DNA from 2 places in the Streptomyces sp. NPDC029169 genome. Region 1 is predicted to be linked to the other one. Evidence: predicted binding sites of a transcription regulator. Region 1 holds the regulator's gene; the other holds the start of a gene.
The links. The regulator HspR, encoded in region 1, represses chaperone genes until heat shock. The targets are predictions, from matches to a motif close to TTGAGNNNNNNNNNCTCAA.
Positions count from the first base shown of each region.

Region 2: a site for HspR is predicted at 1,908-1,926, ahead of lon (endopeptidase La). Genes of this name have one in related genera too.

Region 1 covers NZ_JBVHXA010000021.1:107,084-111,936, forward strand. Annotated here, with positions in the region: gene dnaK (molecular chaperone DnaK) at 1-187, shown strand, start outside; gene grpE (nucleotide exchange factor GrpE) at 187-831, shown strand; gene dnaJ (molecular chaperone DnaJ) at 862-2,049, shown strand; gene ACZ4VI_RS31075 (heat shock protein transcriptional repressor HspR) at 2,054-2,512, shown strand; gene ACZ4VI_RS31080 (hypothetical protein) at 2,589-3,062, opposite strand; gene ACZ4VI_RS31085 (helix-turn-helix transcriptional regulator) at 3,065-4,045, opposite strand; gene ACZ4VI_RS31090 (hypothetical protein) at 4,174-4,368, shown strand; gene ACZ4VI_RS31095 ((2Fe-2S)-binding protein) at 4,365-4,682, shown strand; gene ACZ4VI_RS31100 (pyridoxamine 5'-phosphate oxidase family protein) at 4,791-4,853, opposite strand, start outside.
Region 2 covers NZ_JBVHXA010000019.1:160,592-165,444, reverse strand. Annotated here, with positions in the region: gene ACZ4VI_RS29705 (spermidine synthase family protein) at 1-585, opposite strand, end outside; gene ACZ4VI_RS29700 (hypothetical protein) at 701-1,243, opposite strand; gene lon (endopeptidase La) at 1,949-4,351, shown strand; gene ACZ4VI_RS29690 (DUF4240 domain-containing protein) at 4,405-4,853, shown strand, end outside.

The sequences.
Region 1 (4,853 bases):
CGCCACCGAGAAGGTCGCGGCCGTCTCCCAGAAGCTCGGCCAGGCCATGTACGCCGACGCCCAGGCCGCGCAGGCCGCCAGCGGCGAGGGTGCCGAGGCTCCGAACATGTCCAAGGAAGACGACGTGGTCGACGCCGAGATCGTCGACGACGAGAAGCCCGGAGACGCGAAGGGTGGCGCTGCCTGATGACGGAGGAGACCCCGGGCTTCGAGGAGAAGCCTGACGTCCCCTCCGGCGCCGACGACGCCGCCGAAGCCGCCGAGACCCCCTCCGCGGAGGAGGGCTCGGCGGCCCCGGCCGGGGACGCCGCACAGACGGCCGGTCTGACGGCGCAGCTGGACCAGCTCCGCAGCGCGCTCGGCGAGCGCACCGCGGACCTCCAGCGGCTCCAGGCCGAGTACCAGAACTACCGCCGACGGGTGGAGCGTGACCGGGTCACCGTCAAGGAGATCGCGGTCGCGGGCCTCCTGACGGAGCTGCTGCCCGTGCTCGACGACATCGGCCGGGCCCGGGACCACGGCGAGCTGGTGGGCGGCTTCAAGTCGGTCGCCGAGTCGCTGGAGACGGTGGCCGCCAAGATGGGGCTGCAGCAGTTCGGCAAGGAGGGCGAGCCCTTCGACCCGACGATCCACGAGGCCCTGATGCACTCGTACGCGCCGGACGTCACCGAGACGACCTGCGTGGCGATCCTGCAGCCGGGGTACCGGATCGGCGAGCGGACCATCCGGCCCGCGCGCGTGGCGGTGGCCGAGCCCCAGCCCGGGGCGACGCCGGCCGCGAAGGAAGAGAAGCCGGCAGACGAGGAGAGCGGTGGCCCCGAGGAGGGCTAGCGCGAGGATCGTCCGAGAGGAGGGACGTCGATGAGCACGAAGGACTTCGTCGAGAAGGACTACTACAAGGTTCTCGGCGTCCCCAAGGACGCCACCGACGCCGAGATCAAGAAGGCGTACCGGAAGCTCGCCCGCGAGAACCACCCGGACGCCAACAAGGGCGACGCGAGCGCCGAGGCGCGCTTCAAGGAGATCTCCGAGGCGAACGACATCCTCGGCGACCCCAAGAAGCGCAAGGAGTACGACGACGCCCGCGCGCTCTTCGGCAACGGCGGCTTCCGGGCCGGCGGCCCGGGCGGCGGCTCGTTCAACTTTGACCTCGGCGACCTGTTCGGCGGCGCCCAGGGTCCCGGCGGAGCGGGCGGGGCGGGCGGCTTCGGCGGCGGCCTCGGCGACGTCTTCGGCGGACTGTTCGGCCGGGGCGCGGGCGGCGGCGCGGGCACGCGCACGCAGCCGCGCCGCGGCCAGGACATCGAGTCCGAGGTGACGCTCAGCTTCACCGAGGCCGTGGACGGCGCCACCGTGCCCCTGCGGATGTCCTCCCAGGCGCCCTGCAAGGCCTGTTCGGGCACCGGAGACAAGAACGGCACACCCCGGGTGTGCCCGACCTGTGTCGGCACCGGCCAGGTCTCGCGCGGTGGCAGCGGCTCCTTCTCGCTCACCGACCCGTGCGTGGACTGCAAGGGCCGCGGCCTGATCGCCGAGACCCCCTGCGAGGTCTGCAGGGGCAGCGGGCGGGCCAAGTCCTCCCGCACCATGCAGGTCCGCATCCCCGCCGGCGTCTCCGACGGGCAGCGGATCCGGCTGCGCGGCAAGGGCACGCCCGGCGAGCGCGGCGGGCCGAGCGGTGACCTGTACGTCGTCGTCCATGTCGACGCCCACCCGGTCTTCGGCCGCAAGGACGACAACCTGACCGTCACCGTGCCCGTCACGTTCGACGAGGCGGCGCTCGGCGGCGAGATCAAGGTGCCGACGCTCGGCGGCCCGGCGGTGACCCTGAAGCTTCCGGCCGGCACGCCCAACGGCCGGACGATGCGCGCCCGCGGCAAGGGCGCGGTCCGCAAGGACGGCACGCGCGGCGATCTGCTGGTGACGGTGGAGGTCGCGGTGCCCAAGGAGCTCGACGACAAGGCCCGCGAGGCCCTCGAGACCTACCGTCAGGCGACGGCGGGCGAGGACCCCAGGGCAGAGTTGTTCCAGGCCGCGAAGGGAGCTTGACCCGATGGACCCTCGACCGGGACGCAGCCGTAATCCGTACGAACTGACCGACGAGACGCCGGTGTACGTCATCTCGGTGGCGGCCCAGCTCTCGGGCCTGCACCCGCAGACGCTCCGGCAGTACGACCGACTCGGCCTGGTCTCGCCCGACCGCACGGCGGGCCGGGGCCGGCGCTACTCGGCCCGCGACATCGAACTGCTGCGCACCGTCCAGCAGTTGTCGCAGGACGAGGGCATCAACCTGGCGGGCATCAAGCGCATCATCGAGCTGGAGAACCAGGTCGCGGCGCTGCAACAGCGCGTCGCCGAACTGTCGGCGGCGGTCGAGGGCGCGGCGTCGGCGATGCGCCAGCGCGAGGCCCAGGTGCACGCCTCGTACCGGCGCGATCTGGTGCCGTACCAGGACGTGCAGCAGGCGAGCGCGCTGGTGGTGTGGCGCCCGAAGCGGCCCGGCGCCGAGTAGCCGACCGGCTGTTCTCGTACGCGAACGAGGCCCCCTCCGCGGCAGGCGGAGGGGGCCTCGTCGGCTGTACACCGCTTTACGGGATGAGTTCGCCGACGATGTCGCCCACCGTCTCCCACCACGGCGAGGCCCCGGTCCCGAACGCGGCGGCCAGCGCGGTGCCGACGGCGCGGTCGCGGGGCGTGAGCTCGACAGCGGGCTTCCAGTCCGTCTCGACCCGGCCGTCGCCGGAGGACTCCAGGGTGCCGATCCGCCGGCCGTCGCGGACGAGCCGGCTCTCCTTCCAGGAGCACGGCACCAGGCGGTAGCGGGTCCCGTCGACGCGGGCGTCGACTCGGTAAGACCATCGCAGCAGCCGCCCCCGGGCCGGCCGGATGCGGGCGGGCTGTCCGTCCACGGTGAGGGTGAGGAGGGCGGCCTTGCGGGTCCCGATGGGGACATGCCGGTTCACCGGGGCCCCCGGGGCCCGTACGAGCTCCACGGTGGGCATTCCGTACCCGGAGACCCGCAGGGTCCCGGCGGGGCCGTCCAGGTCGATCTGTACGTACACGGTCAGTTTTCCTGCTCCAGGATGCCGGACTGGGCGATGAGGTAGCCGAGTTGCGCGCGGCTGCCGCTGCCGAGGGCGGAGGCGAGCTTGGCGATGTGGGCCCGGCAGGTCCGGACGTTCATGCCGAGCCGCCGGGCGATGGCCTCGTCGACGTGGCCCTCGACGAGGAGTTTGGCGATGGAGCGCTGGATGCCGCTGATGCCGTCCAGCGGGGGCTCGTAGGTGACCGGGTTGTCCAGGGGGATCGCCTGGAGCCAGAACTGCTCGAAGACGCCGACGAGATACTCGACCAGACCGGTGTGGCGCAGTTCCAGGGCGACCAGCCGGTCCCGGCTGGCGGGCACGAACGCGACCTTGCGGTCCACGATGATGAGGCGGTCGATGATCTCCTCGAGCGTGCGGACCTCGACCTCGGGCCCTATGCGTTCGAGGTAGGCCAGGGTGATCGGCTGGTGCCGGGCGGTGTGCTGGTAGAGCGTGCGCATGCGAATGCCGCGGCCGAGCAGGGGTCTGACGCGGCGGAGGGCCTCGCCGAAGGTGTGGGCGCTGCGGCCGCTGCCGGGCTGCACGGTCAGCAGTTCCGAGGAGCACTCGGCCACCACGCGGTCCAGGGAGGTGTTGATTCTGGTGAGGCCTTCCAGGACGGTGATCGCGTGTGTCGTGGAGGGGTCCTGGGCGCTCACGGACATGAATGGCTCGAACGCGTCGGAGAGTTCGATGCTGAGCCGTCTACGCTCCTGGATCTCCTTCTCGATCGGGAGCAGGAGCCGGGCCAGGGCGGCCGAGGGGGGAACCGGCCGGAGCCACTGCACGTCGTCGGGGTCGGGGCGGAGGAGGTCGAGGTCCATCAGACAGGGCGTCGACTCGATGTCCGACCGGGCGATCCGTCCGGTTCGCAGGGCCTCTTTATAGACCCGTGTGCCCGCTTCGCACAGCTCGGCGTGCGTATGAGGATGCCCAGTTTTATCCGGTTCTATTTGCATATGTACACCCCCAGGCTTTTCCGATACAGGAACATGATGCATTGAGCCAGTGGTGGAAACGTGAGGAGTGAGCCATCGTCGTGCCTGCGGGGGAGCAGGAGATACACACCAAGTGAGGTTGCTCGGTCATGGCCAAGAAGCTCATACGCACCGTAGTTGGTGTCGCGTTCATAGCTGCTGCCGCGGTCGGCGCGGTGGCCGCTACCGAGGATCCGGGCTGGGGCCTCGCTCCGCAGCAGGTCGTCGCCAAGGGCAGCGACCCGGGCTGGGGCGCAGCGCCGGCAGCCGACTCCGACCCTGGTTGGGAGTCCGTGCGGGCATGACGGTTCCCGAAGATCCTCGATTCCGGCGTGAGATGGCCGCTGCCTACCGCTCCGGGTGGCATTTCATCGACCTCGTCACAGCCGTGCCGCACGGTGGCGATTCGTTGATGGTCACCCTCTTCGGTGAGCCGATCATCATCAGACGCGGGGACGATGAGGATATTCGCGCCTACCGATGTCTCCGGAAGCCCCGTGGCGCTCCGCAGCCCGTCCGCTGTGCCATCCGGTACGGCATGATCTTCGTCAATCTCGACCAGCGTGACCACCAGCTCGTCGAGTCCGAGACCATCACCGCCACCCCCCGCAGTGCCTGAGCGGTTCCCCCGTCGTTGTAGATCGCTCAGGTGCTTCCCCCACACAGCGGCGCCATCGCGGACCTGAAACGCGATGGCGCCGCTGTGCTGTGCGCGTAAGCCCACCGGTCAGGCCCGGCCCATGGCCCGCGTCAGCGCGATCTCGATGACCACCCGGTCCGGGTTCGGCGC
Region 2 (4,853 bases), on a different contig from region 1:
TCCGGCATTCCGCAAGGACTCTTCGAAATCGGCGGACGGCTGGGCGGACCATACGGCGAGGATTCCGCCCGGGTTCAGGCGCCTGGCGCAGGCGGCCAACCCCTCGGCGGAGTACAGGCTTTGGTTGTCCTCGGTGACGGTCCAGTCGGGTCCGTTGTCGATGTCCAGGCAGAGGGCGTCATACGTGTCGGGGGCGGTACGGACGTACTCGACCAGGTCCGTGTGCAGGATCACGTTGCGCGGATCGGCCAACGCCTGGCCGGAAATCGAGGTCAGCGGCCCTTCGAGGTGCCAGTCGATGATCGCCTGCTCGCGCTCGACGACCGCGATACGGCTCCAGCGGGGGTCGGCGGCGGCGTGGGCGAGGGAGAAGCCGACGCCGAGGCCGCCGATCAGGACGGAGGCGCCGGGCCGGCCGCCGAGGGCGTCCATCGCCGCGTCGATGAGGAGCCGCTCCGAGCGCCCGTCGGAGGTGTCCATCAGGAAGGTGCCGTTGGCGATGATCTCGAAGTGCTCGTCGCGCCGGCGCAGCACGACTTCTCCGTACGGTCCCTCGCGACGGTCGAGGGTGACGGGGGTGGACATGTTCTCTCGCTCCGATCGGCTCGGGGGTCGTCTCCGCCATCCTTGCGGGAGGGGATAGGCCGGGACAAACCGATTCCCGACTGCTGACGCGCGGGGTCAGGGGCCGTTCGGCGGGTCAGGGGCCGGTCGGCGGGCCGCCGTCGGGCAGCGCCTCGAAGACGCGCTGGAGCGCGGGCGGGCGCTCGCCGTCCCCGGCGACCACGACGCGGTACCGGTGGGTGAAGACGTACTGGAAGCCGTCCGGCACCGGCTGCCCCGTCGGCCGGGCCGGCACCTTCGCGTACGCAGGGTCCTCCAGCGCCGCGCGCAGCTCGGCCACTTCGGCGGCGGTCATACGGCCGGTGCGCGGGGCGTCGGTGCCGGAGCGGGTGGTGTAGGTGCCGTCGTAATGGACGATCAGCTGGTTGCGGACGCCGGCGAGGCCGCCGTTGACGTTCACCTCGAGGAGGACCTCGCGGGGGCCGGGTTCGTGGTCGTTCTTCACGGTCCCGTCCGGTGAGGTGGGGACGGGAGGCGCAGGGGCCGTGCTGGTGGGGGCCGTGCTGGTCGGGGGTGCTTCGGGCGGGGTGTTCTGGTTGCCGCAGCCGCCCACCGTCAGCGCGATCGCCAGCACCGCCGACGCCGACCAGAGCCTCGCGTACCGCCCTCCGCTCACCATGCCCCCGAGCATGCCCCTCACCCGAGCCGGTTGACCAGAGCCGCGTGCAGGGCGTCGAGGCGGGGCGTTTTCCCCGGGCGCTCCCGTCCGCTCCCGCAAGGCCGGGCCAGGCGCCGGCCGACGGGGCCGGGTCCGCCGCCGGGCTGACGGGGCCGGGTCCCCGTGCCGGGCCGACGGGTTCGGGTTCCGCGCCGGGCCGACGGGTTCGGGTTCCGCGCCGCCCCCACGGGGCCGGGTCCCCGTGCCGGGCCGACGGGTTCGGGTTCCGCGCCGGGCCGACGGGGCCGGGTCCCGCGCCGCCCCCACGGGGCCGGGTCCCGCGCCGGGCCGACGGGGCCGAGTCCCCGCGCCAGGCCTACGCGTCGGGCCCGCGCGCCGAGATCCAGGCGTCGGTCCTGCGCGCCCGGGGCCACGGCCGGGCCCGTGCGCCTGGGGCCCGGCCCGGGCTCGGGCACCCGGCTCCCCGCGCCGGGCCGACGGGGCCGAGGCCCCGTGCCGGGCCGCGCGCCTGGCCCCGCGCGCCCGGGCCCACGGCCCTGCCCTGCGCGCCCGGGGCCAGCGCCCGGCCCCGCGCGCCCGGGCCCACGGGGCCCCGCTCCGAGCCTCGGCAGAGTGATCGCTCAGGGCGAACAGCCGGCCGGGAACATCCATCGAGCCCTGTGCATTGAGTCCACATAGCTCAACTTGACTGCCGAAGGGGAGATCATGGCTTCGACGTCCTCACCGCTCACTCTGCCTGTGCTGCCGCTCGACGACGAGGTCGTGCTGCCTGGAATGGTGGTGCCGCTGGACCTGTCCGACAACGACGTGCGCGCCGCGGTCGAGGCCGCCCAGGCCGCCGCTCGCTCCGGCAGCGGTAAACCCAGGGTGCTCCTCGTGCCGCGCGTCGACGGCACGTATGCCGGGACCGGTGTGCTCGGCACCGTGGAGCAGGTCGGCCGGCTGTCCGACGGCGACCCCGGCGCGCTCATCCGCGGCCGCGGCCGCGTCAAGATCGGCGCGGGTACGACCGGCCCGGGCGCCGCGCTCTGGGTCGAGGGCAGCGCCGTCGAGGAGACCGTGCCCGACCCGCTGCCCGGCTCCGTGACCGAGCTGGTCAAGGAGTACAAGGCGCTGGCCACCAGCTGGCTGAAGAAGCGCGGCGCCTGGCAGGTCGTGGACCGCGTCCAGCAGATCGACGACGTCTCCGCCCTCGCCGACAACTCCGGCTACTCACCCTTCCTCACCGTCGAGCAGAAGGTCGAGCTCCTGGAGACCGCCGACCCGGTCGCCCGCCTCAAGCTCGCCACGGCCCAGCTGCGCGAGCACCTGGCCGAGCAGGACGTGGCCGAGTCCATCGCGAAGGACGTCCAGGAGGGCGTCGACAAGCAGCAGCGCGAGTTCCTGCTGAGGCGCCAGCTGGAAGCCGTACGCAAGGAGCTGCGCGACCTCAACGGGGAGACCGAGGGCGACGAGTCCGACGACTACCGGGCCCGCGTCGAGGCCGCCGACCTGCCGGAGAAGGTGCGCGAGGCGGCCCTCAAGGAGGTCGAGAAGCTGGAGCGGTCCAGCGACCAGTCCCCGGAGGGCTCCTGGATCCGCACCTGGCTCGACACCGTCCTCGAACTGCCGTGGAACGAACGGACCGAGGACCAGTACGACATCCAGGGCGCCAAGGCCATCCTCGATGCCGAGCACGCGGGCCTGGAGGACGTGAAGGAGCGGATCACCGAGTTCCTGGCGGTCCGCAAGCGGCGCGCCGAGCGGGGGCTTGGTGTCGTCGGCGGGCGGCGGGGCGGGGCCGTACTGGCCCTTGTCGGGCCTCCCGGCGTCGGCAAGACCTCGCTCGGCGAGTCCGTCGCGCACGCGATGGGGCGGAAGTTCGTCCGGGTCGCGCTCGGCGGCGTACGGGACGAGGCGGAGATCCGCGGCCACCGGCGTACGTACGTCGGCGCCCTGCCGGGCCGGATCGTACGGGCGATCAAGGAGGCCGGGTCGATGAACCCGGTGGTCCTGCTCGACGAGATCGACAAGGTCGGCTCCGACTACCGGGGCGACCCGGCGGCGGCGCTCCTGGAGGTCCTGGACCCGGCGCAGAACCACACCTTCCGGGACCACTACCTGGAGGTCGAACTCGACCTCTCCGACGTCGTCTTCCTCGCGACGGCGAACGTCCTGGAGGCCATCCCGGAGGCGCTGCTCGACCGGATGGAGCTGGTCCGGCTCGACGGGTACACGGAGGACGAGAAGGTCGTCATCGCCCGTGACCACCTGCTGCCGAGGCAGCTGGAGCGCGCGGGCCTGGAGCCGGGCGAGGTGGTCCTGGAGGACGCGGCCCTGCGGAAGCTGGCGGGCGAGTACACCCGCGAGGCGGGCGTACGGAACCTGGAGCGGTCCATCGCGCGGCTGCTGCGGAAGGTCGCGGCACAGCACGAACTGGGCGACCGCGAGCTGCCGTTCACGGTCGGCGTGGACGATCTGCGCGGGCTGATCGGACGCCCGCACCACATCCCGGAGTCCGCCCAGGACCCGGCCGAGCGCCGGACCGCGGTCCCAGGCGTGGCGACCGGCCTGGCCGTCACGGGCGCGGGCGGTGACGTCCTCTTCGTGGAGGCCTCGCTCGCCGACCCGGAGACTGGTGCGGCGGGGCTGACCCTGACCGGTCAGCTGGGCGACGTGATGAAGGAGTCGGCGCAGATCGCGCTCTCCTTCCTGCGGTCGCACGGCGCGGAGCTGGAGCTGCCCGTGACCGGTCTGAAGGACCGGGGCGTGCACATCCACTTCCCGGCGGGCGCGGTGCCGAAGGACGGCCCGAGCGCGGGCATCACGATGACGACGGCGCTCGCCTCGCTGCTGTCCGGCCGGCTGGTCCGCACGGACGTGGCGATGACTGGTGAGGTGTCGCTGACCGGGCGGGTCCTCCCGATCGGCGGCCTGAAGCAGAAGCTCCTGGCGGCCCACCGCGCGGGCACCACGACGGTCGTGATCCCGAAGCGGAACGAGGCCGACCTGGACGACGTCCCGGCGGAGATCCTCGAGAAGCTGGAGGTCCACCCGGTGACGGACGTGCGCCAGGTCCTCGAGATCGCCCTCGCCCCGGCGGAGGTGACGGTGAGCGCGGCGGCGTAATCCGGTACGAGGAGCGGGGCGCCCATGGGTGGGGCGCCCCACGCTCGTTGTCAGTGGCGGCTGCCATCGTGGACGGCATGGACGAGGACGCCTTCTGGGCACTGATCGAGTACCTGCGCCGGCAGCCGGGCGGGCGGGACGAGCGGCTCGAGTGGCTGCGGACGGAATTGGTGCGTCGGTCGGCCGCCGACATCGTCGGATTCCAGGCCCGCCTTGAGCTGGCGCGCAACCGGGCCTACACCCGGGAGCTGTGGTCGGCGGCGCAGTACCTCTTGTCCGGCTTGTGTTCGGACGACGGCTTCCACTACTTCCGGGTCTGGCTCGTGAGCCAGGGGCGGGAAGCGTACGAAGCCGCTCTGGTCGATCCAGACTCCCTGGCGGACCTGCCTGAGGTGCGGGGACTCGCGGCGCGCACGTTGGACGACTGGGCCGACGACGAGTGGCCCGAGTGGGAGCTGCTGGGGTACGTCGGGCAGGGCGCGTTCGACGAGTTGACCGGACA